Regions from separate parts of the Thioalkalivibrio sulfidiphilus HL-EbGr7 genome, predicted to be linked through region 1. Evidence: predicted binding sites of a transcription regulator. Region 1 holds the regulator's gene; each other region holds the start of a gene.
What was found. Region 1 encodes FNR, which switches genes on or off when oxygen is low (the NO sensors DNR and NnrR bind a similar motif). Its sites were predicted from a motif close to TTGATNTANATCAA; they were not measured.
Positions count from the first base shown of each region.

Region 2: TGR7_RS06360 (HyaD/HybD family hydrogenase maturation endopeptidase) is a predicted target of FNR. The motif match lies at 6,205-6,218, and genes of this name have one in related genera.
Region 3: TGR7_RS12730 (OmpW/AlkL family protein) is a predicted target of FNR. The motif match lies at 6,015-6,028, and genes of this name have one in related genera.

Region 1 is NC_011901.1:227,120-237,129, reverse strand. Features, by position in the region: gene tatA (Sec-independent protein translocase subunit TatA) at 1-152, opposite strand, end outside; gene TGR7_RS01080 (phosphoribosyl-ATP diphosphatase) at 201-524, opposite strand; gene hisI (phosphoribosyl-AMP cyclohydrolase) at 521-916, opposite strand; gene hisF (imidazole glycerol phosphate synthase subunit HisF) at 1,018-1,788, opposite strand; gene hisA (1-(5-phosphoribosyl)-5-[(5-phosphoribosylamino)methylideneamino]imidazole-4-carboxamide isomerase) at 1,872-2,600, opposite strand; gene hisH (imidazole glycerol phosphate synthase subunit HisH) at 2,618-3,274, opposite strand; gene hisB (imidazoleglycerol-phosphate dehydratase HisB) at 3,310-3,903, opposite strand; gene fnr (fumarate/nitrate reduction transcriptional regulator Fnr) at 4,073-4,837, shown strand; gene TGR7_RS01045 (hypothetical protein) at 4,925-5,581, opposite strand; gene TGR7_RS01040 (ammonium transporter) at 5,587-6,906, opposite strand; gene dtd (D-aminoacyl-tRNA deacylase) at 7,176-7,625, opposite strand; gene pip (prolyl aminopeptidase) at 7,622-8,572, opposite strand; gene TGR7_RS01025 (tRNA 2-thiocytidine biosynthesis TtcA family protein) at 8,925-9,722, shown strand; gene TGR7_RS01020 (lysophospholipid acyltransferase family protein) at 9,731-10,010, shown strand, end outside.
Region 2 is NC_011901.1:1,361,968-1,371,977, reverse strand. Features, by position in the region: gene hypE (hydrogenase expression/formation protein HypE) at 1-813, opposite strand, end outside; gene hypF (carbamoyltransferase HypF) at 1,130-3,403, opposite strand; gene hypD (hydrogenase formation protein HypD) at 3,393-4,499, opposite strand; gene hypB (hydrogenase nickel incorporation protein HypB) at 4,496-5,329, opposite strand; gene TGR7_RS06370 (hydrogenase maturation nickel metallochaperone HypA/HybF) at 5,322-5,687, opposite strand; gene TGR7_RS06365 (HypC/HybG/HupF family hydrogenase formation chaperone) at 5,735-5,983, opposite strand; gene TGR7_RS06360 (HyaD/HybD family hydrogenase maturation endopeptidase) at 6,282-6,785, shown strand; gene TGR7_RS06355 (hydrogenase expression/formation protein) at 6,782-7,234, shown strand; gene TGR7_RS06350 (hydrogenase small subunit) at 7,257-8,324, shown strand; gene TGR7_RS06345 (hypothetical protein) at 8,329-8,988, shown strand; gene TGR7_RS06340 ((Fe-S)-binding protein) at 8,985-10,010, shown strand, end outside.
Region 3 is NC_011901.1:2,673,642-2,683,651, reverse strand. Features, by position in the region: gene TGR7_RS12770 (MFS transporter) at 1-1,008, opposite strand, end outside; gene TGR7_RS12765 (hypothetical protein) at 1,067-1,372, shown strand; gene TGR7_RS12760 (hypothetical protein) at 1,503-1,715, shown strand; gene TGR7_RS12755 (DUF3581 domain-containing protein) at 2,027-2,740, shown strand; gene fabA (3-hydroxyacyl-[acyl-carrier-protein] dehydratase FabA) at 2,818-3,330, opposite strand; gene TGR7_RS12745 (hypothetical protein) at 3,447-3,767, opposite strand; gene TGR7_RS12740 (hypothetical protein) at 3,929-5,347, shown strand; gene TGR7_RS12735 (rhodanese-like domain-containing protein) at 5,491-5,922, opposite strand; gene TGR7_RS12730 (OmpW/AlkL family protein) at 6,127-6,783, shown strand; gene TGR7_RS12725 (hypothetical protein) at 6,926-7,159, opposite strand; gene TGR7_RS12720 (TIGR04211 family SH3 domain-containing protein) at 7,311-7,970, shown strand; gene TGR7_RS12715 (MBL fold metallo-hydrolase) at 8,149-9,087, shown strand; gene TGR7_RS12710 (hypothetical protein) at 9,299-9,469, shown strand; partial or broken gene TGR7_RS12705 (OsmC family protein) at 9,713-9,979, shown strand.

The sequences.
Region 1 (10,010 bases):
TTCTCGTCGCCGTCACGCACGGACTTGCGGAAATTCTTGATGGCGCTGCCCAGATCGCCGCCCATGTTGCGCAGCTTCTTGGTGCCGAACAGAAGCACGACGATGACCAGAATGATCAGGAGCTGCCAGATGCTGATGCCACCGATACCCATTTGCGTTCTCCGGTATGTCTCTAAATCGATATGTAATAGTTATGAATGCTACTTGGCCCGACTGGCCTTTTCCTCAATGCCCGAGACACCGAAACGCCGCCCCAGCTCGGCCAGCACCGCCTCCGGACCCAGGCCCTGATGGGCCAGCATCACCAGGCAATGAAACCACAGATCCGCCGTCTCGTAGACGATCTGCTCCGGGTCCCCGTTCTTGGCGGCCACCACGGTCTCAGTGGCCTCTTCCCCAACCTTCTTCAGGATCGCGTCCAGGCCCTTGGCATACAGGCCGGCCACGTAGGAACTGTCCGGTGCCGCCTGCTTGCGGGCCTCGAGCACCCGCGCCAGTTCTTCCAGGATCCGATCACTGCTCATGTCTTGTCACCGTACATCTGATCCGGGTCCTTGAGCACCGGCTCCACCACCTGCCAGTCGCCATCCTGGTAGCGATGGTAGAAGCAGTTGTGGCGCCCGGTGTGGCAGGCGATGCCACCGCGCTGTTCCACCTCCAGCAGCAGGGTGTCCCGGTCGCAGTCCAGGCGCATCTGCACCACCCGCTGGGTGTTGCCGGAGCTCTCGCCCTTGTGCCAGAGACGCTGCCGGGAGCGGGACCAGTATACGGCCTCGCCGGTCTCCAGGGTGCGCTGCAGGGATTCCCGGTTCATCCAGGCGAGCATCAGGACCTTGCCGGTGCCGGTCTCCTGGGCGATGGCCGGAATCAGGCCATCCGGGTTCCAGTGAATCGTGTCTAGCCAGTCTGGGGACATGCTGTTCTCGCCGGCGGAATGCGCCGGAGCCTTCGACTTTATACGTTAATTGTTAAAGTTTAAACCACGGGGGATCGTGGCCCGGCGCGGGGTACAGGCCGTCAGAGCCTGACCTCCACGCCCTGCTCGGCCATGAACTGCTTGGCCTCGCCCACGGTGTGCTGGCCGAAGTGGAAGATGCTGGCGGCCAGCACCGCATCGGCATGCCCCCGGGTGACGCCGTCCACCAGGTGCTGCAGGGTGCCCACACCGCCGGAGGCGATCACCGGCACCCGCACCGCATCGGAGACCGCCCGGGTCAGCTCGATGTCGAAGCCGGACTTGGTGCCGTCCCGGTCCATGCTGGTGAGCAGGATCTCGCCGGCGCCGCATTCGACCATGCGCCGGGCCCAGTCCACCGCATCGAGGCCCGTGGGCTTGCGCCCGCCGTGGGTGAAGATCTCCCAGCGATCCGCCTCGCCGGGGCCGGAGACCCGCTTGGCGTCGATGGCCACCACGATGCACTGGGAACCCACCTTGTCGGCGGCCTCGCGCACGAAGTCCGGGTTGAACACCGCGGCGGTGTTGATGGAGACCTTGTCGGCGCCGGCATTGAGCAGGCGGCGGATGTCCTCCATGCGCCGGATGCCGCCGCCCACGGTCAGGGGGATGAACACCTCGGTGGCCACCTGCTCCACCACGTGCACCATGGTCTCGCGCTCGTCGTGGCTGGCGGTGATGTCCAGGAAGGTGATCTCGTCGGCGCCCTCGGCGTCGTAGCGCCGGGCGATCTCCACCGGGTCACCGGCGTCGCGGATCTCGACGAAATTGACACCCTTGACCACGCGGCCGTTGTCGACGTCGAGACAGGGGATGATGCGTTTGGCGAGCATTGATTAAGGCGCTAGAGGCAAGTTGATAGAGACAAGAGGCAAGAAATTCGCATCTGGCACCGCGAGGCCTGGCTGAGCCCGGCTTACTGATCAGCCAGTTTCTGAGCCTCGGCGAGGTCGATGGTGCCTTCGTAGAGGGCGCGGCCGACGATGACGCCGTCGATGCCCTCCTCGCTCACGGCACACAGACGGCGGATGTCATCCAGGTTGGTGACGCCGCCGGAGGCGATCACCGGTACATGCACGGCCTGGGCCAGCTTGACCGTGGATTCCACGTTCACGCCCTGCATCATGCCGTCCCGGGAGATATCGGTGTAGATGATGGCGGCCACGCCGTCCTGCTCGAAGTGCATGGCCATGTCGATCACGTCGTGGTTGGAGAGCTTGGACCAGCCGTCGATGGCCACCTTGCCGTCCTTGGCGTCCAGGCCGACGATGATGTGGCCGGGGAATTCCAGGCACAGGTCATTGACGAAGTGGGGGGCACTCACCGCCTTGGTGCCGATGATCACCCACTGCACGCCGGCGTCGAGATACACCTGCACGGTGTCGTCATCGCGGATGCCGCCGCCCACCTGCACCGGCAGGTCCGGGTAGCGGGCGACGATCTCGCTGATGATGCCGGCATTGCGCGGCTCGCCGGAGATGGCCCCGTCCAGGTCCACGATATGCAGTCGGCGCGCCCCGGCCTCCACCCAGCGACCGGCCACCTCCACCGGGTCGTCGGAAAACACCGTGGCGTCGTCCATCCTGCCCTGGCGCAGACGCACGCACTTGCCATCCTTCAGGTCAATGGCCGGAATCACCAACATGCTCGAGTCTCCTGGGATCATGACTGTGGCTGCCCATCCCAGCGCATGAAGTTCCTGAGCAGGGTGAGGCCCGCGGCCGCGCTCTTCTCAGGGTGGCACTGGATGGCAAAGATGTTGTCCTTGGCAATGGCCGAGGTGAAGCGGATGCCGTACTCGGTGGTGGCGGCCACCAGGGCGGGGTCGCCGGCCTCGAGGTGATAGCTGTGCACGAAATAGAAGCGGCTGTCCTGGGGGATGTCCCGCCACAGGGGATGCGCGCCTTCCTGATGTACCTGGTTCCAGCCCATGTGGGGAATCTTCAGGCGGTCGCCGCTGCCGGCGTCCCGCAGATCCGTTCCGAAAAACCGCACCTTGCCGGGCAGGATGCCCAGGCAGGGGGTGCCGCCGTTCTCTTCACTATAGTCCACCAGCACCTGCATGCCCATGCAGATACCCAGAAACGGGCGGCTGGCGGCCGCCTGGCGCAGCACGGCATCGAGGCCCCGGGCGGTGAGCGCGGCCATGCAGTCCCGGGCGGCGCCCTGGCCGGGGAACACCACCCGCTCGGCGGCGGCGATGACCCCGGGGCTGTCGGTGAGCAGCACGCGGGTGCCCGCCGGAGCCTCGTGCTCCAGGGCCTTGACCACGGAGCGCAGGTTGCCCATGCCGTAATCGACCACTGCCACGGTGTTCATGATCGCTGCCTTGCTCGGGATGCGGGTGTCGCGGCCTACAGGGAGCCCTTGGTGGAGGGGGTGGTGCCCTGCATGCGCGGGTCCGGTTCGGCGGCCATGCGCAGGGCACGGCCGAAGGCCTTGAAGATGGTCTCCGCCACGTGGTGGGCGTTGCGCCCGCGCAGGTTGTCGATGTGCAGGGTCACGGCGGCGTGGTTGACGAAGCCCTGGAAGAACTCGCCGAACAGGTCCACGTCGAAGTCGCCGATGCGTGCCCGGGGGTAGTCCACGTGGTACTCCAGGCCGGGACGGCCGGAGAAGTCCACCACCACCCGGGACAGGGCCTCGTCCAGGGGCACGTAGGCATGGCCGTAGCGGCGGATGCCCTTCTTGTCGCCCAGGGCCCTGGCCATGGCCTGGCCCAGGGTGATGCCGATGTCCTCCACCGTGTGGTGGGCGTCGATATGCAGGTCGCCCTTGGCAACGATCTCCAGGTCCACCACGCCGTGCCGGGCCACCTGGTCGAGCATGTGGTCCAGGAACGGCAGGCCGGTGTCGAACTGGCCCTTGCCCTGACCATCCAGGTTGATACGGACCCGGATCTGGGTTTCCAGGGTGTCCCGGGAGACTTCGGCGATACGCTCGGACATGGGTGCAATAAATCCGCGGATTGATCGACCTGCGATCATATCACAGCCGTTGGCCCTGGCACGCGCCGTCCGGCTTGCAGTGGCGTGCTGCTTGTAGGGCCGCGAAGCCTTCGGGTATCTTGAGCGTTAAGGTAGGTACAGGGACACCTCCTCACCACGGGAACCACGCATGCCCACGTCCAATATCATCGATCTGCATGGCCTGAAAAAGGCCTGCAGCAACTGCAGCCTCCACGACCTGTGCATCCCCATGGGGGTCAGTGACCAGGAACTGGACGCGCTGGAGCGCATCATCAACCGCCGCCGGCCTCTGCAGCGGGGCGAGTACCTGTACCGCCCCGGCGACCGCATGCAGGCCCTGTACGCGGTGCGTGCCGGCTCCGTGAAGACCTCCTCCATCAGCGACGACGGCCTGGAACAGGTCACCGGCTTCCACCTGCCCGGCGAACTCCTGGGTCTGGATGCCATCAGCGACGGCATCCACCCCTGCACCGCCCGGGCCCTGGAAACCACCTCCGTGTGCGAGATCCCCTACGACAGGCTCGAGGACCTGGCCGGCCAGGTGCCAGGCCTGCAACGTCAGTTGTTCCGCATCATGAGCCGGGAGATCCAGTTCGACGAACACCTGATGACCCTCCTGGGCAAGAAGTCCTCGGAGGCGCGCCTGGCCGCCTTCCTGCTGAGCCTGTCCAAGCGCTTCGGCGAACGGGGCTTCTCCCGCCAGGAATTCAACCTGACCATGTCCCGCAACGACATCGCCAACTACCTGGGCCTGGCGGTGGAGACGGTCAGCCGGCTGTTCACCCGCTTCCAGCAGCTCGGCCTGCTGGAGGTCAACCGCAAGCTGGTGCAGCTGATCGACATGGAAGGCATGCACCAGATGGCCGGCGCCCACGGCCCTGAAACCCTTGAAAAAGGCGGCCGGGGAGGCTGATAGGGGCAATTCAAAGTTCAAGATTCAAAATTCAAAGAAAAGGTCACCTCCCCCTTTGAATTTTGAATCTTGAATTTTGAATTGCCTTCAAAGCAGCGCTCTCGGCGAAAACACCTCCGCCTCACCCAGCTTCTCCGTCACCCTGACCGCCTCCGCCAGCAGCCTGTCCGCGCTCACGGGCCCCACTTCCTCGCAGGCGGCCACGTAGGTCAGGTGCAACAGGCCGCGCAGGCCCTCCAGGCCCACGGCCTGCGGCAGCTGGGACGCCTCCCCCGTGATCCAGTCGGTCACCTGCCCGCGCAGGCCCGCCGGCAGACCCAGGCCCACAAGGCGCTGCAGCACCCGCACCCGCACCCCGGTCTCCACCTGCCGCTGCACGAGCCCCTCCATGATCGTGCCGTACATGGACTCGAACACGGTCATGGCCCCCGCTGGCGGGGGCGGTGAGGCACTGGCCGCCGGGACGGCACCCCGGTCCGAGGGACCCGGGTCCGGGGCCAGGTCCGCTTCGTCCAGGGACAGGGCGCGTACCAGGGCCCGGTGCAGTTCGCCGCGCCGCGCCTCCTGCCCGGCCTGCCGGCAGATGCGCGCCAGGAAGTCGTGCAGGGCATAGACGGGCTTGTCCGAGAACTCCCGCTCCCAGAGGCCCAGCCCCTCACGGGCGGCGGCCTCGTCCATGAGGGAGCACAGTCCGGTGTAGATGGCGCGGCGGCGGCGACGCAATTCCCTGCTGTCCACGGCCATGACGCTCACCCCTTGCCCTTGTGCAGGACATCGGCCTGGAACTCCGGATAGCCGATCTCGTAGTGCTCGCTGAAGTCGAGACCCCGCTGCTCGTCCACCGTGGAGGCGCGCAGGCCCACGGTGCGGTCGATCAGGAAGTACATCAGCAGGGCCATGGGGAAGGCCCACAGGAAGCCGGCCAGGATGCCGATCAACTGCACCGCCACCTGCATGGGGTTGAACAGGTCGCCGGCCAGGAACAGGCCCGCCGCCAGGGTGCCCCAGGCGCCGGCCAGGCCGTGGGCCGAGACCGCGCCCACCACGTCGTCCAGGCCCAGGGACTCCAGCAGGCGCGTGCCCGCCACCACGATCATGCCCGAGACCAGGCCGGTGACCACGGCGAAGTGCGGGTCCATGGTGGCGGCGCCGGCGGTGATGCCCACCAGGCCACCGATGGAGGCATTCACCGTGGTGGTAAGCAGCACCGGCTGTCGCAGGATGGCCAGCAGGATCAGTGCGCCGGCGGCGCCCGCTGCCGCCGAGAGGTGGGTGTTGAGGTTGATCAGGCCGATGGAAACATCGGCGCCGCCGGTGCTGCCACCGTTGAAGCCGAACCAGCCCACCCAGAGGATGAAGCCGCCCAGGGCCACCTGGGTGAGGTTGTGGCCATGGATGGGCCGGCGCTCGCCGTTGGGGCCGAAACGCCCCAGGCGCGGCCCCAGCACCAGCACACCCGCCAGGGCCACCCAGCCTCCGATGGAATGCACCACCGTGGAGCCGGCGAAGTCGATGAAACCGAGGCTGGCCAGCCAGCCCTCGCCGCCGTGGGCGCCGCCCCAGGCCCAGCTGCCGTACACGGGATAGATGATGGCGGTGATCAGCACCGCACCCAGCAGGTAGGCCTGGTAGCGGGTGCGCTCGGCCATGGCACCGCTGGCGATGGTCACGGCGGTGGCGGCGAACATGGTCTGGAACAGCAGGGCCATGTAGTCGCCGTTCTCGGCGCCGATCAGGGCGAAATGGGACTGGCCGAACCAACCGGTGGGGTTGAAGCCGAACATCAGCCCGTAACCCACCAGCCAGAAGGCCAGGCTCCCCAGGCACACGTCCACGTAGTTCTTCATCACCACGTTGACGGCGTTCTTGGCCCGGGACATGCCGCTCTCCAGCAGGGCGAAACCCGCCTGCATGAAGAACACCAGGGCGGCGGCCACCGCCAGCCAGACCGTGTCCAGGGCGGGCAGCCAGTCCGGCGGCCCGGACTCCGCGGCCTGGGTGACGGCCGGGAACAGGCACAGGGCTGTGATGAGCATCAGGGGGGTGAAACGGGATCGGGGCAGGGTCATGGAATCTCTCGTCCTCTTGCTGGGCCTTGCCTGTGAATGAGCAAGGCCCATGCCAGAGGACAGATCCATGACCGGCGGCGGATGTCGTGTGATGAATGGCGCCTGGGCACGATAGATCCGACCGTCCGCGCACCAGGGCGGGGCAGGCGCACCGGGTCGGTGCCGCAGGGAGATCGAGATTCAAAATTCAAAATTCAAAATTCAAAGGGGGTGACGTTTCCTTTGAATCTTGAATTTTGAATTTTGAATCTTGAATTCTGAATTGTCCGTTATCTGGGCGGCGGCACTTCCAGCCAGAAGGTGACCGGGCCGTCGTTGACCAGGCTCACCGCCATGTGGGCACCGAAGCATCCCGTGGCCACGGGCGTGTGAACCGAACAGGCCAGGGACACCAGGTGATCGAACAGCGCCCTGCCGAGCCCGGGCTCGGCGGCCGGGGTGAAACTCGCGCGCATGCCTTTGCGGGTGTCGGCGGCCAGGGTGAACTGGGGCACCAGCAGCAGGCCGCCGCCGGTGTCCGAGAGGCTCAGGTTCATGCGCCCGGCCTCATCCTCGAACAGGCGGTAGCCCAGGATGCGCTCCAGCAGGCGCGCCGCCTGGGCCTCGGTGTCACCCCGCTGCACGCCGATCAGGGCCAGGATGCCGGGGCCAATGGCCCCCACGGTCTCGCCGTCCACGCGCACCGCGGCCTCGCTGACCCGCTGCAGCAGGGCGATCATCGCAGCATCACGGCCAGTTCGTCCGTGGCCCGCACCAGGGCATCCACGATGCCCGGTTCGCCGGCGGAATGGCCGGCATCCGGGATGATCTCGAGCTTCGCCCGGGGCCAGGCCCGGTGCAGGGCATGGGCCTGGTCCAGCGGGCAGACCACGTCGTAGCGGCCGTGCACGATGGTGCCGGGGATGTCCGCCAGGCGGTGGGCGTCGCGCAGCAGCCGGTTCGGTTCCAGGAAGGACTGGTTCATGAAGTAATGACACTCGATGCGCGCCAGGCTGAGCGCTACGTGGGGATCCCGGAAATGGTCCACCACCCCCGGATTGGGCAGCAGCGTCGCGGTGCGCCCCTCCCACTCGGACCAAGCCTTGGCGGCCGCCATGCGCGCCACCTCGTCCTCACCGGTGAGCCGGCGATGGTAGGCGGAGACCATCTCATCCCGTTCAGACTCGGGGATCGGCGCCAGGTAGTCCTCCCAGTAGTCGGGGAACAGGCGCCCGGCGCCCTCCTGGTAGAACCAGTGGATGTCCCGGGGCCGGCACAGGAAGATGCCGCGCAACACCAGTCCCAGCACCCGCTCCGGGTGGGCCTCGGCATAGGCCAGCGCCAGGGTCGAGCCCCAGGAGCCGCCGAACACCACCCAGCGCTCGATGCCCAGGTGTTCCCGGATGCGCTCCATATCGGACACCAGGTGGGCGGTGGTGTTGTCCTCCAGGGAGGCGTGGGGGCGGGATCGGCCGCAGCCCCGCTGGTCGAAGAGCACGATGCGGTAGGCGGCGGGATCAAAGAAACGCCGATGCCAGGGCTCGCAGCCGGAACCGGGGCCGCCATGCAGGAACACCACCGGCAGACCCTGGGCAGTGCCGCAGGTCTCCAGGTGCAGCCGGTGGGTCTGGTCCACGGCCAGGGTTTCCATGTGATAGGGGTCGATGGGCGGGTAAAGCACACGCATGATCGAGGACCTCAAGGCCTGTCCGAATGGGCCCCATCATAGCCCCAAACAGCCCAAAAGCGCCTGTGTAGGCCTAGGCCTACACGAATTGTGGAAGATTCCTACAAAAAAGGCCGTTTTTGGGCCTTTTCTCCCGCCACGGAATGGGAAATGATGGTATCGCCCTCCAGGGGAGGAGGTTTCAGGGAACCCCGGACACTCGACAGGACGTCGGATTCGGGTGTGGAACGGATCCCACCAGGGACGCTTTAATCACCAAGGGGCCAGGACGGCCAAACCCCGGTGCCAGGATGGCGCCGGGGTTTTTTATGCCCGCATCTCCTGGTGGCCAGAGCCCTTGCCCGCACCCTGAATGGCACGTATCTTCGGTCGGATGACCGACTTCATCGCACCCCCCAAATCCCTGATCCGCCTGACCGGCAAGGCCCTGGGCGATTTCCGCATGATCGCCGACGGCGACCGGGTGCTGCTGGGCCTGTCCGGCGGCAAGGACTCCCTGAGCCTGCTGCACCTGCTGCATCACTTCCAGCGCCGCGCCCCGGTGCGCTTCGAGCTGGCCGCGGTGACCATCGATCCCCAGAGCGAGAGCTTCGACCCCTCGCCCCTGATCCCCTACATGAAGGCGCTGGGGGTCGAGTACCACTACGTGCGCGAGCCCATCATGGAGCTGGCCACCGAGCACATGGACAACGACTCCTACTGCGCCTTCTGCTCGCGCATGAAGCGCGGCCTGATGTACCGCACCGCCCGGGAACACGGCTTCAACGTGCTGGCCATGGCCCAGCACCTGGACGACCTGGCGGAGAGCTTCCTGATGAGCGCCTTCCACGGTGGCCGCCTGAAGACCATGAAGGCCCACTACCGCATCGACGCCGGCGACCTGCGGGTGATCCGCCCCCTGGTCTACGTGCGCGAGCGCCAGACGGCCGCCTTCGCCGAGGCCGCCGGGCTGCCGGTGATCAGCGAGAACTGCCCTGCCTGTTTCGATATGCCCACCCAGCGCCAGCACATGAAGGAACTGCTGGCCCGGGAGGAGGCGGCCCTGCCGCGCCTGTTCCGCAACCTGCTCTCGACCCTGCGGCCGCTCATGTCCCAGGGCCTGGAGGACATCCCCGAGGCACCCGCCGCCCCGGCCCGCAAGCGGGCCTGAGCATCCCCATGGGTGGCCTGCTGCTGCGCGTGCTGCTGGGCCTGCTGGCCCGACTGCCGCTGCCGATCAATCACGCCCTCGGCGCGGGGCTCGGCTGGCTCGCCTGGCTGCTGCCCAACGACCTCAAGCGCATCTCCCTGGACAACCTGGCACGCTGCTATCCGGATGAATCCGAGACCTGGCGACGCCGGGTGGCCCGCAGGAGCCTGATGGAGACCGGCAAGGCGCTCACCGAGGCATCCTGGCTGTGGCGCGCAGGCCCCGAGCGCATCGCCGCCCTGCTGGACG
Region 2 (10,010 bases), 1.1 Mb from region 1:
CACCCGGCCCTCGCAGGCCAGGTAATAGGGGTCATAACCCAACATCTCGCACACGGCGCGCACCGGATCCTTCACCGGGATGGCGGGCTCCGAAAGGCGCACGCTCAGGCCGCAGGCACTGGCGATCTCGTGGGCCACGGTGGCCAGTCCGCCCCGGGTGGGGTCGCGCATGAAGCGAATGCCCGGCAGGTCGAACAGGGCCTGGGCATAGGGCAGGACGCTGGCGGCATCCGATTGCAGATCACCGCGCAGACCGAACTGCTCACGGGCGAGCATCACGGCGGTGCCGTGATCGCCCACCGAACCGTTCACCAGCAGCACGTCCCCGGGCCGGATGTTGCGAAGACTCAACACGCCGGGCGTGGCACGCACACCGATGCCGCTGGTGGCCAGATACAACCCGCTGCACTCGCCGTGGGGAAGCACCTTGGTGTCACCGGCCACCACCTGCACGCCGCAGTCCCGGGCGGCCCGGGCGAGATCCGCGACGATGCGCTCCAGTTGCGCGAACTCGAGCCCTTCCTCGATGAACACATTGAGCGACAGGACGCGCGGGATGGCACCGGCCACGGCTAGATCATTGACCGTGCCGTGCACGGCCAGGGAACCAATGCTGCCGCCTGGAAACTCCAGCGGCTTCACGGTGAAGCCATCGGTGGTGAACAGCAGGTCACCGGAGAGATTCAGGTGAGCGGCGTCCGTGTGGGTGTCCAGCTGACCGTCGTTGAGATGGCGCGCGAAGACCTCGTCGATGAGTTCCCGCATGAAGCGCCCGCCGTTGCCGTGGGCCAGGGTGATGCGTTGCTGTGTCATGTCTGCCCCTATGCACCAAGGATCACCAACGATTGCAGCCTCTCCACCTGCCTCACGCCTTCGTCTTCCAGAAGACGCATAGGGCGGGCCGTGCCCGCCGTCCCCTGTATCCGCCTCAGCCACGGGTCCACCGGTCAGCAGGCGGCCACGGGCCGCCCTATCCGCAAGGGAGGCAGGACGAGAGGCCAAACGCATCGCGATAGGCCAACGGCGATTAGGTTATGTCACCGCAACTCTACCGCCAAACAGCTCAACTTCAATCATGAGTTGAGAAAAGTACATGAAGCCACCGGTCACCTTGGGGACAACATGCGGCTCAAGCGGGTGTGGAGAAAAGAGTCTCGATGATCTGGCCGACACTCAGGCCCGCGTCATTGTAGGGGATCTGTTCGGGCAGGTGCACGGCAAAGCCCCGTGACGCGAGCCGCTGCATGACGCGCTCCACCAGTGGCCGGTTGAGAAACACGCCACCACTCAGGCCCACCGTGAACTCGCCATGGATCTCTCGCAGTCGCATCGCCTGCGTCGCCAGGCCCTCGGCCAGCGCCTCATGCATCAGACAACTGCGTTCGACGATCGAACGCTGCCCGTCGAGCATGAGCGCCACCAGCGGCGACCAGTCCATGCGCAGCACGCCCATGGCGTCCTGCTCAAGCGGCAGGCTCGGCACCTCGATTGATGCGTCCGCCTCACGACACAGGGACTCCCAGACCATGGGCGCCTGGGCCTCGTAGCTGGTCTGCTGCATCACGCCTGCAAGCGCCGCGCAGGCATCGAATACCCTGCCCATGGCCGTGCAGACCGGGGTGTTCAGTTGCCGTTCCCAGGCCTGACGTGCCAGGGAGACGTCGAGCCCCTCCGGTTGCCAGTCCCGGCCCGTCTCCCAGGCCAGTGCGGCCGCCGATCGCCAGGGTTCACGGCCAGCCTTCTCGCCCCCGGACAACCGGAAGGGTCGCAGGCTCGCCACCCTTCGCCAGTGCCCGGGCACACCCAGCAGCGCCTCACCGCCCCAGATCGTGCCGTCCTCGCCGAAGCCTGTGCCGTCCCAGGTGAACACCAGCCAACGGTCCACCTGCGGGTGTTCGCCGGCGAGCATCGCCGCGTGGGCGTGGTGGTGAAACACCGGCCGCCGTTGGAGCCCGTGACGTTGCGCGTGAGCCTTCGCCCAGCGGGTGGAGCCATAGCCGGGGTGGGCATCGTGCAACACCCGCTCGGGCGTCACCCGGTAGAGCGCACCGAGATCCCCGATCACCTGTTCGAACACCGCGAGGCTGCGCGGGCTGTCCAGTTCGCCGATATGGGGCGAGATCACCACCCGCTCCTCCCAGGCGAGCGCGATGGTGTTTTTCATGTGCCCGCCCACGGCGAGCGTCGGCCGCTCGACTCGACGTGGCAAGTCCAACTCCAGCGGCGCCAGCCCGCGCCCGATGCGCAGGCGCCGCCCGCGTCCTCCAATCACCCTCATGACGCTGTCATCGGCAGGCCGAAGGATGTCACGATCGTGGTGCAGGAAGGCATCGGCCACCGAACCGAGCGCCGCCTCCACCTCGGCGGCCGCGATGAACACCGGCTCACCGGAACGGTTCGCGGAGGTGGCCACCAGTGGCGCGCCAAAGTCCCGGCTGAGCAGGTGATGCAGGGGACTGTAGGGGAGCATGGCGCCGACTTCGGACAGCCCGGGCGCGATGCCCTTGGCCAGACCAAGGTCCGCCTTCAGCGTCACCAGGACGATGGGCCGTTCGGGCCCTGTCAGCAGGGCCGCCTCGGCATCGCCTGGATGGGCATGCCGGCGCAGCGACGCGAGACCGTCATCGCCCTCCCAGGGAAACAGCACGGCCAGCGGTTTGTGGGGCCGGTGCTTGCGTTCACGCAGGCGCGCGACCACGGCAGGATCGGTGGCATCACACAGCAGGTGGTAACCGCCCACGCCCTTGACCGCCACGATGCGTCCCGCCTTCAGGGCGGCGACGCAGGCGGCCAGGGCCGCCTCGTTGCCCGAGGCCGCCCCTTCGGGACCCTTGTACGTCAGCGTCGGCCCACAGACCGGACAGGCCAGGGGCTCGGCGTGGAAGCGCCGGTCCGCGGGCGACCGGTACTCGGCGCCACAGGCCTCGCACAGGTGGAAACCGGCCATGGCGGTGTTGGCCCGGTCGTAGGGCAGTGCCCGGATCAGGGTGTAGCGGGGTCCGCACTGGGTGCAGTTGATGAACGGATAGCGATGCCGGCGCGCAGCGGGATCGGCGAGTTCGCCCAGACAGGCATCGCAGGTGAAGAAATCGGGCGGCACATGGACGCGGGGCGGTGCCCCGGCATCGCTGGGAAGGATGCGGAAATCGCTCGCGGATGCCTGGGAGAGTTGCTGCTGTTCCATGAGCCGTGGACGTGCCAGCGGCGGCGCCTCGTACAACAGGCGGTGAAGAAAGGTCTTTAGAAGATCCGGCTCGCCGCTCGCCTCAATGAGCACCTCGCCGGTGCGGTTCTGCACCCAGCCGCGAATGCCGAGGCTCAGGGCCTGGCGGTAGACGAAGGGACGAAAACCCACCCCCTGCACCTGCCCGCCGATGCGCAGGCGGCGGGTCTCAGGCGACACGCGGCCTCTGCTGCCGAACACCCCCGGCCCACCAGATGCGGCACGCCCCCTCGTCGGAGACCATGCACGGCCCGACCGGGTTGCGCGGCGTGCAGGCCTTGCCGTAGAGGCGGCATTCGTCAGGATAGATACGTCCCAGAACCACCCTGGCACAATCACAACCCGGGGGCATCTGGCCGGCCCGCCTGCGGGCGGCATCCTGGTAGGACGGGAACAGCCGCCGGGCATTGTGGGCGGCCAGTTCGGCTGTGAGCTCGAAGCCGGAGTCCGGGATTACACCCACACCGCGCCAGTTGGCATCCACCACGTCCAGTACCCGTTCCATTTGCCGCCGTGCCGTGGGATTGCCGCCCGGACGCACCACGCCCGGATAGCAGTTGTCCAGGAAATACTCGCCGGAGATGTGCTGACGCAGCACCGAGTAGGTGGCCGCCAGCAGACTCTCGGGGGTGAACCCCGCCACGGCGGCGGGCATGTGGTGGCGTTCCACCACGAAGTCCCATTCCTCGGGACCCATGACCGTGGACACGTGGCCCGGGGCGATAAGCGCGTCGAAGCCAGGGCTCTCGGATTCCAGCAGCATGGCCACCGCCGGCCAGGTCCGGCGCCCGGAGAGCAGCACCGAGAGATTCTCCGGCACGCCCTCGGCCAGCATGGCCGCCACCGGCGCGGTGGTGGTCTCGAAGCCGGCGGCGAAGAACACCACGGCCCGATCCGGATGGTCACGGGCGATGCTCACCGCCTCGGTGGGCGAGGCGATGGGACGCACGTCGGCACCCGCCGCCTGGGCCTCCACCAGGGAGCGCGCCTCGCTCTTCTTCACGTTGACCGGCACCCGCAACATGTCACCGAAGGCCACCAGCGTGACGTCTTCGTGCAGCGCCAGCTGGATGGCCTGGTAGATGTCCTCCTCGGGACAGACGCACACCGGGCAACCTGGACCGGGGATCAGTTCGATGGATGGCGGCAGCGCGGAGCGCAGCCCCGCCAAAGTGATGGAGCGCTCATGCCCGCCGCAGACGTTCATGATGCGCACCCGGGGAGGCAGATCCAGGGATCGGATGCGCTCAAGCCACTGGCGGGCGTCCTGGCTCATTCGGTGTGCTGATGATGGGCGTGGGCATGCAGGCGGGCGCCGTCGGGCTGCACCGCCGGACGGGCGCTTCGGCCCTCTTCAAGGCGATCGCGCTGAGTCCGGATCTCGTCGCGCAGCCAGTCCAGCCAGGCGTCCATGCCGGCGCCATTTTTGCTCGACACCCGGATCACCGGCGCCGGGTTGGCCAGGTTGCGCAACGCGGTCTCGGCGGCGTCACAGTCGAAATCGTCCAGCACCGGCAGCAGGTCGGTCTTGGTGAGCAGCATGAGATCGGCGGCGCGGAACATCACCGGGTACTTGGCCGGCTTGTCGTCGCCCTCGGTGACCGACAGCAGGGTGACGTTGCGGTGATGGCCGAGATCAAAGCTCGCCGGGCACACCAGGTTGCCCACGTTCTCGATGAACACCAGGTCAAGGCCCGAGAGATCCAGCTGATGCAGGGCATCGTGGACCATGTGCGCATCCAGGTGGCAGGCAGTGCCGGTGGTGATCTGGACGGCGGGGACGCCGTGGCGGCGGATGCGCTCGGCATCGTTCTCCGTCTCCAGGTCCCCCTCGATCACCGCGATGCGCAGTTCATCCCCCAGGGCCTGGAGGGTGGCCTCCAGCAGGGCCGTCTTGCCGGCGCCGGGCGAGGACATGAGGTTGATGCACAGCACGCCACGGCTGTCGAAGTGGGCGCGGTTGTGGGCGGCCTGGCGGTCGTTCTCATGCAGCAGGCCCTGCAGCACCTTGACGGCTGATTGGCCGTTGTCGGTCGTCGAGAGCCTGCCGCTGATCACCAGGTGCCGGTTGCCCGGGGTGATGTTGCAGCCGCAGGTGTCACACATGTTCGCCCTCCTCTGCCGTCACAAGCTCCAGGCTCTCCAGCAGCATCTCCTCGCCGCTGATGACCCGGGTCTGCCAGTCGCCGCACACACCGCACAGCAGCCGGTTGGCGGGCACCTCCGACTCCGCCTCGCAGCGGTTGCACACCACCCGTACGGGCAGCGATTCCATCTCCAGGCTTGCGCCTTCGGCCAGCGTGCCCGCCTGGGCCAGGGGGAAGGCCCGCGCCAGCAGTTCCGGCTCCACCCCGGACAGCACACCGATCCGCAACCGGATCCGGGTGATGCCGCGCGCGCCATGCTCCCGGGCAACGGCCTCCGCCTGGCGGATCACGGACTGACAAACGGCAAGTTCATGCATGCTTCATCCGCCTTACGCCTTACGCCTTACGCCTTACGCCTTACGCCTCATCCTTCATCCTTCATCCTTCTGCCTTCCACGAGGAGCATCTCGTCGTAGAGATCCCAGGCGGTGCGGGCGTCCGCCTCGCTCATCTTCTGGATGGCATAGCCCACGTGGACCATCACGTGATCGCCGGGTTCGAGGGGTTCGTCCTGGAGCAGGAACAGGCTCACGGTGCGCTCCACGCCCTTGGCCTCGCAGCGGGCGTTGAATCGATCGATCTCGACGATACGCATGGGGATCCCGAGACACATGGCGGGGCTACCCTGACGGAATGGTCAGCGTCCATTAGAGACCATGGAGTTTTGTCGATCAAGAGCACAAGGCCTGATCTCTCGCCAAGACGCGAAGACGCCAAGAAAAGCAATTCAATTTAAGAATGCCTTTCTTGGCGTCTTCGCGTCCTGGCGAGAAACCCTGTTTTTTGAAGGCCAATTCACGACCCTGGCGATTCGCGAAACTCTCCACCAAGGAATTGCTCCAGATCACTAGCGAAGTTAAAAACCGCTGCTAGTATCTAATCCATCGATCATCCGCGCAGGAAGCCGTCCCTTGCAGGCCCAGGCCTACCCCGTGATAGAAGACACCGCCAGGACCCTGGTCCTGGGTCTTGGCAACACCCTGCTGCAGGACGAGGGGGTGGGTGTTCATGTCATTGAAACGCTGGTGCGACTGGCCCCCGATACGCCCCGGGTGGACTACATGGACGGCGGCACCCTGAGCTTCACCCTGGCAGGCCCCATTGGCGAGGCGGCTGCCCTCATCGTGGTCGACACCGCCCAGCTGGACGCTGCGCCCGGCACCGTGCGGGTGTTCGAGGGAGCGGACATGGACGACTTCGTCGGCAACGGCCGCAAGACCAGCGTGCATGAAGTCAGCCTGCGTGACCTGCTGGCCATTTCAAGCCTGGAAGGCCGACTGCCCGCCCGCCGCGCCCTGGTGGGCATCCAGCCCGGGGTGATGGACTGGGGCAACACACCCTCCCCCGCCGTCGCAGCCGCCATCCCCCGGGCCTGCCAAGCGGTGCAAGGCCTGCTGGAGCGCTGGAAGCCATGAGCGGCCTCGACGGCATCCCGGTCAGGATCGAAGCGCCCGAGTTCGACGGCGAGGACGTGATCACGGGCATGGCCGATGCGCTGTTGCGGGAGATCCACGCCCACCTGGTCAATCTCCACGAGCGGAGCGAGAGTCACACCATCGACCTCAAGGGCCTGCCCCTGACCGAGGCCGACCGGCGCCAGCTCAGGGAGGCCCTGGGCAGGGGCGAGGTCAGCATGACCGTGGAGGCCGCCGGGCCCACCGAGGCCTACGAGACCGCCTACGGGGGCGTCTGGTGGATCGACTACCAGAACCTGCTCGGCAGTACGGCGCTCACGCACATCGAGATCGCCCGGGTGCCGGCCATCGCGCCCACCCACCCCGAGGACATCGCCGACGCGCTTGAGCGTCTCGGCGAGGCACTGAACGACAGGAAACCACAGACAGACAACCCACCACCCGACTGAGGCCGGCTCACAGGAGGCGGTTATGCATCAGGGCAAGACACCGGAAACACTGAGCGAGGAACTGCGCCGACGCGGCATGAGCCGACGCACCTTCCTCAAGTTCTGCGCCGCCGTGGCATCCAGCATGGCCCTGCCCGCGACCATGGCGCCGGTGATGGCGGAGGCCCTGGCCAAGGCCCGGCGCCAGTCGGTGATCTGGCTGTCCTTCCAGGAGTGCACCGGTTGCGTGGAGTCCCTGACCCGCTCCTACGCACCCTCGCTCGAATCCCTGATCTTCGATTTCATCTCCCTGGACTACCAGCACGCCCTGCAGGCGGCCGCCGGCCACCAGGCCGAGGCGGCCCGCGAAGCGGCCATGAAGGAACACTGGGGCAAGTACCTGGTGATCGTGGACGGCTCCATCCCGCTCAAGGACGGCGGCGTCTATTCCACCGTCGCGGGCGAGACCAACCTGGACACCCTGAGGCACGTGGCCGAGGGTGCCGCGGCCCTCATCAGCGTGGGCACCTGCGCGGCCTACGGCGGGCTCCCCAAGGCCCACCCCAATCCCACCGGCGCTGCTGCGGTCACGGACATCATCAAGGACAAGCCGGTGATCAACGTGCCGGGCTGCCCGCCCATCCCGGAAGTGATGACCGGCGTGATCGCCAACTTCCTCACCTTCGGCCGTCTGCCGGACATGGATCACCTGAACCGGCCGATCGCCTTCTTCGGCGACACCATCCACGACCGCTGCTACCGGCGCCCCTTCTACCGGCGCGGCCAGTTCGCCAAGCGCTTCGACGACGAGGGCGCCCGCAACGGCTGGTGCCTGTACGAACTGGGCTGCAAGGGTCCGGTGGTGCACAACGCCTGTGCCACCACCAAGTGGAACCAGAACCTCACCTTCCCCATCCAGTCCGGCCACGGCTGCATCGGCTGCTCGGAACCCGACTTCTGGGACAAGGGCAGCTTCTACGCGCCGCTCTCCACCGGCCGCTGGGGCAGCGCCGAAGGCATCGCCGCGGCGGCGGTGGTCGGCACCACGGTGGGCATCGGCAGCGCCATGCTCTCCCGGGCGCGCCAGTCCGACATCATCAAGAAGGGGTGATGCCATGGACCTGCTGGAATTCGCGCGCGGCCCCGCCATGCAATGGGCGCTGATTCTCCTGGTGCTGGGCACCTGCTGGCGCATCGCAGGCATCGTGTTCCTCAAGCGCAAACCGGACCTCTCCGAGCCCCGAAGCCACGGCCAGATGGCAGGCGCCTTGCGTACCATCTTCAGCCGCTCGGTGCCGGCCAAAGCGTTCCGCTCCCGGGTGCTGTACTCCAACCTGCTGGGTTACACCTTCCACATCGGGCTCGCCATCGTGGTGTTCGCCTATCAGCCCCACATCCTGTGGTTCGAGAGCATCCTGGGCTTCCAGTGGCCGGCACTGCCCAATGCGGTGATCTCGGTGGCGGCGGTGGTCACCCTGTTCTCCCTGGTGGCCCTGCTGGTCAGGCGCCTGACCAGCCCCGTGCTGCGCCTGATCTCCAACTTCGACGACTACTTTAGCTGGATGATCACCGTGGCGCCGCTGGTGACGGGGCTCATGGCCGTGGCCGACGTGGGCTTCGGCCTGCGCTACGAGACCCTGCTGGCGGTTCACCTGCTGAGCGTGTGGCTGCTGTTCGCCTGGCTGCCCTTCGGCAAACTGGGCCACGCCTTCCTGGTGTTTCTCAGCCGGGGTACCACGGGCGCGCTGTTCGCGCGCCGGGGAGCACGCACATGAGCACCGCAGACCTGGATCAGAAGCATCCCCTGGATCTCGAGTCCGCCCGCATCGGCGTGCGCAAGCCCGAACAGCGCTACGACGTGCAGGGCGACACGCCGGACGAGGCCCGGGTGCATGCGGCCATGGTGAACTTCGTCAAGGACTTCGGCGCCACCGCCGCCACCTACATGGAGTCCTGCATCCACTGCGGCCAGTGCGCTGAGGCCTGCCATTTCTACGTGCAGACCGAAGACCCCCGCTACACCCCCATCTGGAAGCTGGAACCCTTCAAGCAGGCCTACAAGCGTGAGGCCGGCCCCTTCTCCCTGGTCTACCGCCTGCTGAGCCTGAAGAAGAAGGTCACGACGGCGGAACTCAAGGAATGGCAGGAACTCATCTACGACTCCTGCACCATGTGCGGCAGGTGCACCATGATCTGCCCCATGGGCATCGACATCGCCACCCTGGTGGGCCAGGCCCGGCATGGCATGTTCCAGGCGGGCATCGTGCCCCACGAGTTGTGGTCGGTGGCGGAACGCGCCCAGAGGGAAGGCAGCCCGCTCGGCGCCACCCCGAGCGTGTTCGAGGAGCGGGTGGAATGGATGGGCGATGAACACGAGGTGGAGATGTTCATCGACAAGGACAGGGCCGACGTGGTGCTCACCATGTCCTCCATCGAGATCCAGAAATATCCCGAGTCCATGGCGGCCATCGCCAAGGTGATGAATCACCTGGGGCTTGACTGGACCTTCCGCACCGACGGCTACGAGGCCACCAACTTCGGTCTGCTGTCCGGCAACACCGCCTGGCAACGGGACATGAGCCGCAAGATCGTGGATGCCGCGAAGCAATGCGGCGCACACACGGTGATCCTGCCCGAGTGCGGCCATGCCTACGGCGCGCTGCGCTGGCAGGCAGCCAACCTGCTGGGCGAGAAGCTGCCCTTCAAGGTGCTGCACGTTTCAGAGTTCCTCGCCGAACAGGTCAACAGCGGCCGCCTCAAGCTCAGGAAGGTGGACAAGTCGGCGACCTTCCACGAC
Region 3 (10,010 bases), 1.0 Mb from region 1:
GGGCGCGCTCAGGGAGGCGAGGGTGGTGAACTGGGGGGAGTCGGCGATGACCGTGAGGCCCCAGAGGAACAGCAGACCCAGCAGCAGGAGCGGTGCGGCCTCACCGAGCAGCGGATAGATGAGGCACAGGGCACCGGACACGCCGAGGGCGACCCGGGCCACGCGCAGGCTGCCCTGGCTGCGGCTTAGCCGCCCGCCCAGCACGCAACCCAGCGCGCCGATGCCGATGACGCCGAAGGCCAGCCAGGGCATCCACTGCGGGGAAAGGTCCAGACGCCCGAGTTCCCGCAATACCAGCAGCGGCGCCAGGGTCCAGAAGGCATACAACTCCCAGCAATGGCCGAAATAGCCCAGGGCGGCGGCACGGAACGGGCGGCGCCGGAATGCCGCGAGCCCGGACCAGGGCCGTCCGCCGGAGGCGGTGGCGGGCAGGTGCGGGCCATCGCCCAGGGCGCGCACCATCACGGCGGCGAACAGGGCCAGCAGGGAGGCGAGCAGCAGCGGTGCCTGCCAGGGCAGTTCCAGGGTGGCGCCGCGCAACAGGTGGGGCAGGGCGGTGCCCAGGGTGAGCATGCCCACCAGCCAACCCAGGGCCAGGCCCGCGTGCCGGGGTGTCCAGCTCACCACCAGCTTCATGCCCAGGGGGTAGATGCCGGCCAGGCACAGGCCGGTGGCAAAGCGCAGGGCCATCGCGAGGCTGAAGTCGCCGGCGACGGGGATGAAGGCGGCATTGATGACAGCGCCGCTCACGGCAGCCGCGGCGAACAGCCGGCTGGCAGGGAAGCGGTCGGCCAGCCCGGTGATGGCCAGCAGCAGGGTGCCGGTGATGAAACCTGCCTGCACGGCCACGGTGAGCAGACCCAGCCCGGCATCCGTGAGCCCGGTCTCGCGCTCCAGAGACAGGGCCACGCCGTTGACGCTGAACCACAGCGAGGTGCCGAACAGCTGCGCCAGCACGATGACTACCACCGGGTGGCGCAGATACCAGCGCTTGTTGTGCGTGCTCATGGTGTGTTCAGGTGTCGCTGTCTATGATCGTCATGGACCGATGAACGGAGGTGGAACGATGCTGTTGAAAAGAATGGTCTTGTCGCTGGCCGTGCTCCTGCTGCTCGCGGCCTGTGCCCAGATGCAGTCCCAGGGTGGCGAGACCGTCCTGCCCGAGCCTCGCGGCGGGTTCGTCACGGACATGGCCGCCTTCGAGCAGTTCATCGCAACGCGCCCAGGTCCTGAGGACTTCCGCAGGGTCTATCCCGACGTGCTGCTGGTGCTGCCCGGTGACATCGCCACCCGGGAATACCGCATGAACAACAGCCGCTACTTTGCGCATCTGGATGAGGCGGGGCGCATCACCGGGGGGCAGTTCCAGTAGGCGCTCAGCCGCTGCACAACGCCTTGCCTGTGCTGACCCAAGCCGGTGCCCTCGTGTGATGCGATCCGGTCGATAGCTTATCATTGTGCCCCTGCCCGTCCCGTCCCGAAGGGCGCGAGGTTTTATCCGGATGCTCAAGTTCCTCACATTGCTGGCCCTGATCTGGTTTGCCTGGTGGCGCGTCCGGCGCTTCCTGTGGCATCGGCGTCTGCGTCGGGAGGGCCGGGAGATTCCCGTCGAGAAGGGGCCGCGCCCGATCACACTGCTGGCGGGCATGCTGCTGGCGGTCTATGGCGGTTACATGCTCTGGCACCTGTTCAGCCTGAGTGGTTCGGGGGCCTGAGCACCCGCCTGGCCCGGACCATGCACCCAGGCAGCCGCCGGCCTGCCGAGGTGCTTGCGGTCTCGCACTCTGTCCCGCTTGCATAGGGCGGCCCGTGGCCGCCTGCCGACCGTGAACCTGCGGCTGATGGCGGGTACGGCCCGCCCTATACTGTTCAGGAAGGCTGACAGGGAGAGACAGGCGCTGAGGTCACGATCATCACGATCCCTGGTGCAATGTCCTGGCCAGGCATGCCGGCGGCGCCGGGAAGGTATAGAATGCCCGGTCCGGCGATTTGCCCCGGGATTCATGCGTATTCACGAAGGTCAGCCATGTTCCTTGCCCCCTTTCATGCCAGCGCCAACGGCCTGGTGACCATCAGTGCCGAGCAGGGCAGTCGCTTTGCCAAGGAGATCGCCGGCGATTTCAACCCCATCCACAACCCGGATGCCAAGCGCTTCGTGGTGCCGGGAGACCTGCTGTTCTCCCTGGTGCTGGACCGCTACGGCCTGAACCGGCGCATGGCCTTCAGCTTCACGGGCATGGTGGGCGCCGGGGTGGGTCTGCGTTTCCCCGAGACCGACGCGCCTGCCTTCGCGGTTGAGGACACCACCGGCAAGGGCTATCTGAACGTGGACCGGGAAGGCGCCGTGAGCCGCGATCCGGGGCTGGTGGAAGGCTTCACCCGCGGCTACGTGGCCTTCTCCGGCCAGACCTTCCCCGGCGTCCTGGTGCCGCTGATGCGCGAGCACGGCGTGATGATCAACCCGGAACGCCCGCTGGTGATCTACGAGGGCATGAGCTTCGATCTCAAGCACCTGGACTTCGTTGCGCCACAGCTGGAACTGGTGGATGCCAGCCTGGTGGTGAGCGGCAAGCGGGGCGACGTGAGCCTGCGTTTCGGCATCCGCGCCGACGGCGCCCAGGTGGGCACCGGCGCCAAGAAGCTGGTACTCAGCGGCCTGCGGGAATTCGACGAGGATGACATGGACGCCCTGGTGGATCAGTACGCGGGCTGGAAGGTCGCCTACCAGGGCGGGCTGTAACGCCCGACCTACGGCGCTCGCTGTAGGCCGGATGCGCTGCGCTTATCCGGCCTACAGGATTTCAGGGTCAGCCGGGTTCAAAAATTGTCGGTGGAGGTGAACAGGCCGACGCGCAGGTCCTTGGCGGTGTAGATTTCACGGCCGTCGACGCTCACGGTGCCGTCGGAGATCCCCAGGATCAGCTTGCGGGTGATGATGCGCTTCACATCCACCTGGTAGGTGACCTTCTTCGCCCTGGGCAGCACCTGGCCGGTGAACTTCACCTCGCCCACTCCCAGGGCCCGTCCGCGGCCCGGGTTGCCCAGCCAGGCCAGGTAGAAACCCACCAGCTGCCACATGGCGTCAAGGCCCAGGCAGCCGGGCATCACCGGGTCGCCGGGGAAGTGGCATTCGAAGAACCAGAGGTCCGGGTGGATGTCCAGCTCGGCCTTCATCTCGCCCTTGCCGAAGGCTCCGCCCTCGTCGGCGATGCGCGTGATGCGATCCATCATGAGCATGTTGGGCACGGGCAACTGGGCGTTGCCGGGGCCGAACATCTCCCCATGGCCGCATTTCAGGAGCTGGTCACGATCGAAACTTTCTACGCGCATGAAGGCATCCGGTCACAGTCAGAAAGCCGCCTATTGGACCGGATTATGGCCTTGGACACAAGGCACAGAGCGGGTTTCAACTTGCCTCTTGGATCTTGTCTCTTGTCTCTGCGCTTTCATCCATCCCACGGCAGCCGCGCCAGCTCCGCCCGGGTGAAGAAGCGCCCATGGCGCATGAAGCCCGCGATGATGCCTTCCTTGAGCGCAGTGATGCGGCCTTCCTCGTCCCGTTCAACCACCCAGTGATCCGGCAGGCTGTCCAGCAGGTGCACGGCGGACAGGCTGCCGTCCAGGTTCACCGAGAGGTGGGTTTCCTGGCTGTCCAGGTCCCGGAAGGCGGGCAGAAAGCCCAGGATGGCCGCGCCGGCAGTCATCTCCGGGATCTCCCGGTAGGCGGGGCTGGTGATGCGGTCGTGGGTCAGTTCGCTGCTGTGCATGGTCCGGGCTCTCCGTGAGGGCGGTGGTCTGTTCCCCCTGTTATGCTTTACGGCAGCGCGCGGGAATTCTTTAATGGGATCTGTGCGCGAACCGATGGGGCCCCGGTGACGGGGCGGTGGGAGGCCTCTTCCCATGGAACACACAAGAACAAGGAGTCTGCATGTCCGCTGAAGCCCTGCTTGGCCTGTGGGCCGAATCGTTGCCGGTGTCTCTGATCATCTGGCTGGTGCTGCTGGTGGTGGTGCTCTACGCCGGCCGGCGCTGGATCGAGCCCCTGGCCGCGACCGTGCTGGGCGGGGTGGACCGGATGCTGCGCTACAGCGCCCGCTCGGTGCGCGCCGCGGCCCGCTGGATGGACCGCCGCCAGCGCCTGTACCTGCGCTGGCTGGAGCGGGAGCGTCTGGACCAGCGCCTGTACCGGGAGCTGCGCGGCCTGCATGACCGGGTGAACCGGGACCTGGGGGGTTATCCGGTCCTGCAACACAGCCTGCATACCCAGATCCAGCGCCTGGAGCGGGACTATCACGCCACCGAGGACGTGCCTCCGCCGGAACCGGCCTGGCTGCGCACCGTGGCGGACCTGGCCGCCAACCCGCCCCAGGGGGATCCCGCGGTGGCGCGGGTGCTGGAAGACATCCATGACGGTCTGCAGCGGGCCAGTCGCGCCTCCCTGGAGCAATACCAGGCGGCCAGCCGCAAGCGCCTGGAACTGTTGCGGGACATGCTGCCCGCCTGGCGTGCCCTGGGCGAGCGGCTGCGGGGCGTGGAACAGGCCATCCAGGGGGTGACCGCACGCAGCCGTCAGGTGGACGAGGTGCTGTCCCGGGAACGGGCCTTGGCCGATGGCGGCCCGGAGCTGGATGCGGGTCTCGGTGTCGGGGCCATCGGTCGAACCCTGCTGGGCCTGCTGTTGCTGGGTCTCATGGCCGTGGCGGCGGCGACGAGCTTTTATCTGATCCAGCGCCCCATGGCGGAGAGTTTCGGCATGACCGAAACCCTGGGTCCCTGGCCGCTGGCCTCCGTGGCCGCGGGCGTGCTCATCGCCCTGGGCATCGCCGCGGGCCTGCTGATGACCGAGACCCGGCGGATGAGCGGCCTGGTGTCCGCCTTGGGGACCCTGGACCAGCGTGGCCGGGCGCGGTTGTTCTGGGCCGGTCTGCTGGTGCTGGCGGTGGTGGCGAGCCTGCAGGGGGCGCTGGCCTTCTCCCGGGACATGCTCCTGGGCCGTGACCAGTGGCTGGCCCTTATCATGTCCGGCGAGCCGGATCCCGTGATGGCCGCGACCCAGTGGATTCCCACCCTGACCCAGATGGTGATGGGCGTGCTCCTGCCCCTGCTGCTGGCCTTGAGCGCCGTGGTGCTGGACTCCTGCCTGCGCCACGGCCGGGCCGTGCTCGGCATGCTTGCAGCCCTTGCCCTGCACCTGCTGGGGTTTGCCCTGGGCCTGGCGGGCAGGCTGGTGCGCTGGATCGCTGCCCTGGTGGCGGTGATCTACGGGCTGCTGATCTTCGTGCCGGTGAAGCTTGAGGCACTGGTTCGGCAGAAGGCCAACGGTCGGGGGCTGAAGTTGGAAGGCTGAATTGGGAAGTGGGAATGGAAGTACGAAGTGTGAATTGGGAAGTGTGAATTAAACCAACTCCCTCTACTCTCAGGCAGAGGGTTGGGGCGAGCTGAACGGCCTTGATTTATTTCCCACTTCCAAATTCACCCTTCTACCTTCAATCAACACTGCTCCCACGGCAGCCCGTGATAGCGCCAGCCGCCCTTGGTTGAGCGGTGGTGCTGTTCGTCCAGGTCCCCCTCGAAACCCTCGTTCACGTTGAATACCTTCCGGATACCGGCCTCCAGCAGGGCGCGGCCGGCCTCCTTGGAGCGTTTGCCGCTGCGGCAGATGAGCACCACCGGCGCGCAGTCCTCCGGCCCTTCGCACAACACCCCGCCCAGCAGCAGCTTGCGCACCTCGGTGACGAAGTGCGGGTTGATGGTCCAGTCCGGCTCGTCCATCCAGGGGATGTGGATGGCCCCCATCGGATGCCCCACGAACAGGAATTCCATGGTGGAGCGCACGTCCACCAGCAGGGCGCGAGGGTTGTCGTGGACCAGGTCGTGGGCCTCCTGGGGGCTGAGGCCCACGGGGGTGAGAGGGTCAGTCATGGCGCATTCTCCCGGGGTGATCTGCTTCAAGCATAGCGCAGCAGTGCATGGGTCAAGGTTTATCGGCTCGATTCAGGTTTTGCTTATGTTTCTTGATCCCAATCAATTGTTGGTGAACGGGGAAGGGTTAGCGTTAATCCATGCGCACCGCCAAAGACGGTGGCACACGGATTCCAACAACTCCTTCAGAGGGGAGATGCAATCATGAAAAAATGGCAAGCGTTCGCAGCCGCCGGCTGCCTGGCCCTTTCCGCCGCCCCTGCCATGGCCCTGGATCAGGGCGATATGCTGGTGCGCTTCGGGCCGACCTGGGTGATGCCCAATGATGATAGTGGGGCTGTCAGCGCGAACGGCACTGCTATCGCGGGTTCTGGGGTTGAGGTGGATAATGGCGTTGCGCTCGGGATCAGCTTCACCTACATGATGACGCCGAACCTGGGTGTCGAGGTGCTCGCGGCCACCCCGTTTTCCCATGACGTGAAGGGCAAGGGGAGTTTGCAGGGGGAGGGTACTATTGCCACCATCAAGCACCTGCCGCCCACCGTGTCTCTGCAGTATCACTTCTCGGACTTCGGTCAGTGGCGTCCCTATGTGGGTGCGGGCATCAACTACACCACCTTCTTCGACGAAAAAGGCAAAGGTAACTTCGCGGGTGCGGACGTGAGCCTCAAGGACTCCTGGGGCTGGGCCTTGCAGGCAGGGATGGATTTTGATGTGAACGATCGCTGGTTCGTGGGCGCCAGTGCCTACTACATCGCGATCGACACCACCGCGACCATTCGCGCTGGCGCCGATACCGTCAAGGTCGACGTGGACATCGACCCCTGGGTCCTGATGGTCGGCGGCGGTCTGCGCTTCTAAAAGGCCAATTCAACATTCAAAATTCAAGATTCAAAGGGAGGGCAACCACTGTCTCTTCCTTTGAATCTTGAATCTTGAATCTTGAATCTTGAATCTTGAATCTTGAATCTTGAATCTTGAATTTTGAATTCCGAATCGCGCCTCAGCGTGCCCGCTTTTCCCGCACCAGGTTCACCAGCCTGAGCAGCATGCCCAGGTTCTGTTTCTCCACGGCGCTCACCTTCGGGTCACGCTCCACGGCATCGCGTCCCAGACGCTCCAGTTCCGTCAGTTCCTCGTCGCTCAGCTTCTCGAAGTTGAAGCCCTCGCCGTAGCGCTGCTCCAGGCTGTCGAAATAATCCGCCAGGGGCGGGCGGTAATCGTCGTCTGTGCTCATGGCGCGGACTCTCTGGAATGGATTCGCGCCGATTGTAACAGTCCTGAAAACCGTTCCGTTGCGCCGTGTTATGTGACTTTCGCACGGCAGCCTGCGGGCAGGGGCACGTAGAATGTGGCGATTTTCCTCAGTCCATGCCGGAGGTCTCCGCGTGAAGTCCGTTGTGCTGCTGCTCTGCCTGCTCCTGTTCTCCGCCGCCTTGCACGCGGAGACCGCCTATATCAGCGACGACCTCAACGTGGCCATCCGTTCCGGCAAGACCTTCCAGCACCGCATCATGCGTTTTGTGCCCAGCGGCGCCCGGGTGGAGGTGCTGCAGCGGGACGAGGACGGCTACGTGCTGATCCGCACCCAGGAGGGCACCGAGGGCTGGCTGGAAGGCAGCAACCTCGCCAACCAGCCCCATGCCCGGGATCGACTCGCCCAGGTGGAGCGTCAGCTCGCGACCCTGCGCGATCAGCGGGGAGAGCTGCAGGGCCAGATCCAGGCCCTGCGCGGCGAGCGTGACGAGGCCCTGGGCCAGGTGCGGCAGACCCAGTCCGAGCTGGAACGCCTGGCCACCGAGATGGAGAACCTGCGCCAGGCCGCCGCCCGGCCCCTGGAGCTGGCCGAGGACAACGAGCGCCTGCGAGGCCTGCTGGGTCAGACGCGCACCCGGGCCGAGACCCTGGAGCGGGAGCTGGCCGAGGTGAAACAGACCGAGCAGCGGGAGTGGTTCATGGTCGGTGCCGGCGTCACTGTGGGCAGTATCCTGCTGGGCATCATCCTGACCCGCATCCGCTGGCGCCGCCGCAACGACGGCTGGTCCTGATCTGCATCGATCTCTCGCCAGGGCCAGGGCGGGTCGTTCTGATCGGCACAGAGTGACTTCTTGTCTGGGCGACTTTGCGAAAGATGGGCATTCCCGTTCCGAATGACGGGCTTTGACGGCACGGGATCCGGGGGAATATATTCGGCACATCGAATGTCACCCTGCCGGAGTGCTTCCTATGGTCCGATTCCTTGCCGCGCTGGCCGTACTGGCCGCGCTGTTCACCACCGTCCAGGCCGATGAGCTGGACGAGATCCTCAAGCCCATCCAGGTCACCGAGCGGGTCTGGTACTTCAAGGGTTCGCTGGAAGGCCGCACCTATGAGAACCAGGCCTTCACCAACAATCTGGCCTTCGTGGTCACCGATGAGGGCGTCGCGCTGATCGACAGCGGCCCGTCAAGCCAGGTGGCCGAGCGCGTGGCCCGGGCCGTGGCCACGGTCAGCGACAAGCCCATCCGCTGGGTGATCAATTCCGGCAGCCAGGACCATCGCTGGCTGGGCAACAGTTACTTCGCGGAGCAGGGCGCCGAGATCATTGCACTGAAGCGCACCGCCGAGACCCAGGCGCGCTTCGCCGATCAGCACATGGCCCGTCTGCAGGGGGTCCTGAAGGAGCGCCTGGAAGGCACCCGCCCCATGCCGGCCCCCGAGCCGGTTGATGCAGATCGTCATGCCATGACCCTGGGCGGCGTGGACTTCGAGCTGATCTATGCCGGTGACGCCCACTTCCCCGGCGACGTGCTGGTGTGGTTGCCCGGCGAGAAGACCGTGTTCACCAGTGACGTGGTTTATCTGGATCGCATGCTCGGTATCCACCCCTGGAGTGACATCCGCGGCTGGCTCGAGGCCTTCGCGGCCCTGGAGGCCCTGGAACCCGAATACGTCATCCCCGGCCACGGCAGGGCATCGGATCTGGCCCAGGCCCGGGCCGATACCGGCGACTACCTCCGGGCCATCCACGACGGCGTGCGCGAGGGCCTGGAGAACTGGGAGCAGCTGGACCAGACCGTGGAGCGCCTCGGCGAGATGCCCGAGTTCCGCCACCTGACCCACTACGACGAATGGCACCGCATGAACATCAACCGGGTCTACCTGGACCTGGAGGCCAATCCCTGAGCCCTCGTACGCAGAGCTCTCTCTTGTAGGAGGCCCGACCCCGGGCCGAACGGGGTGATGGGGACTCGATCCCCGGCATTCAACGCAGAGAGCGCAAAGACGCGAAGCACGCAAAGAGTTCATGTCAAAAAGCTTTGCGTTCTCTGCGTGATCAACTGGCCTTAGATAGCTACCCGGGGATTCGCGGCTGCCGGGCAACGCGGAGGACACCATGGACACCCAAGGCATGCTCGAGTACGCGCTCGACGTGGAGCGTCTGGATGCACACGGAAGTGTCGCCCGTGCCGCCAAGGGCGCCGAGGTGGTGCTGGACACCGACATGGCCGGGCGCGACGATGCCTTGAGCCCGCCCGAACTGCTGCTCGCGTCCCTAGTGTCCTGAGTCAGAGATTCGTTACATTACAGCGGGCCTGTACGGGATGCACGGCAAGGCGCACGAGCGAAGGACGGGCAGGCCCATTCGAGCGAGAGCAACGCGGCCGAGCGCCCGTACAGGCCCGCCCGCGGGGAGCCCCGCACAAGACCCAATGCGGCGTTGCGGTCCTTGCCAAGGGCTTGCCATTGCCTGCGGCCCGCGCCTTGCCTTGGGTCTTGTGCGGGGCTCTGAAATGCAACGAATCTCTGACTCAGGACACTAGCCGCCTGCATGATCCGCGCGACCCAGCGGGCGCTGCCCCTGCTGCGCGTGGAAATTTCCGGCCTGTCCATTCGCCTCAAGGGCTGGCGCCAGGACAGCCCGCCGGCCATTGCCCGTATCGAGTACGAGCTCATCGTCAGGACCGAGGCCGACGAGGAGATGCTCGAGCTCCTGCATCTGAACGTTCAGAAGGGCACCATTTACCACACCCTCAGCAAGGGTACGCAACTCGAAGGCACCGTCCGCGCGGCCTGACGATGCAAAAAAGGGGTTCTTGCCTCTTGTC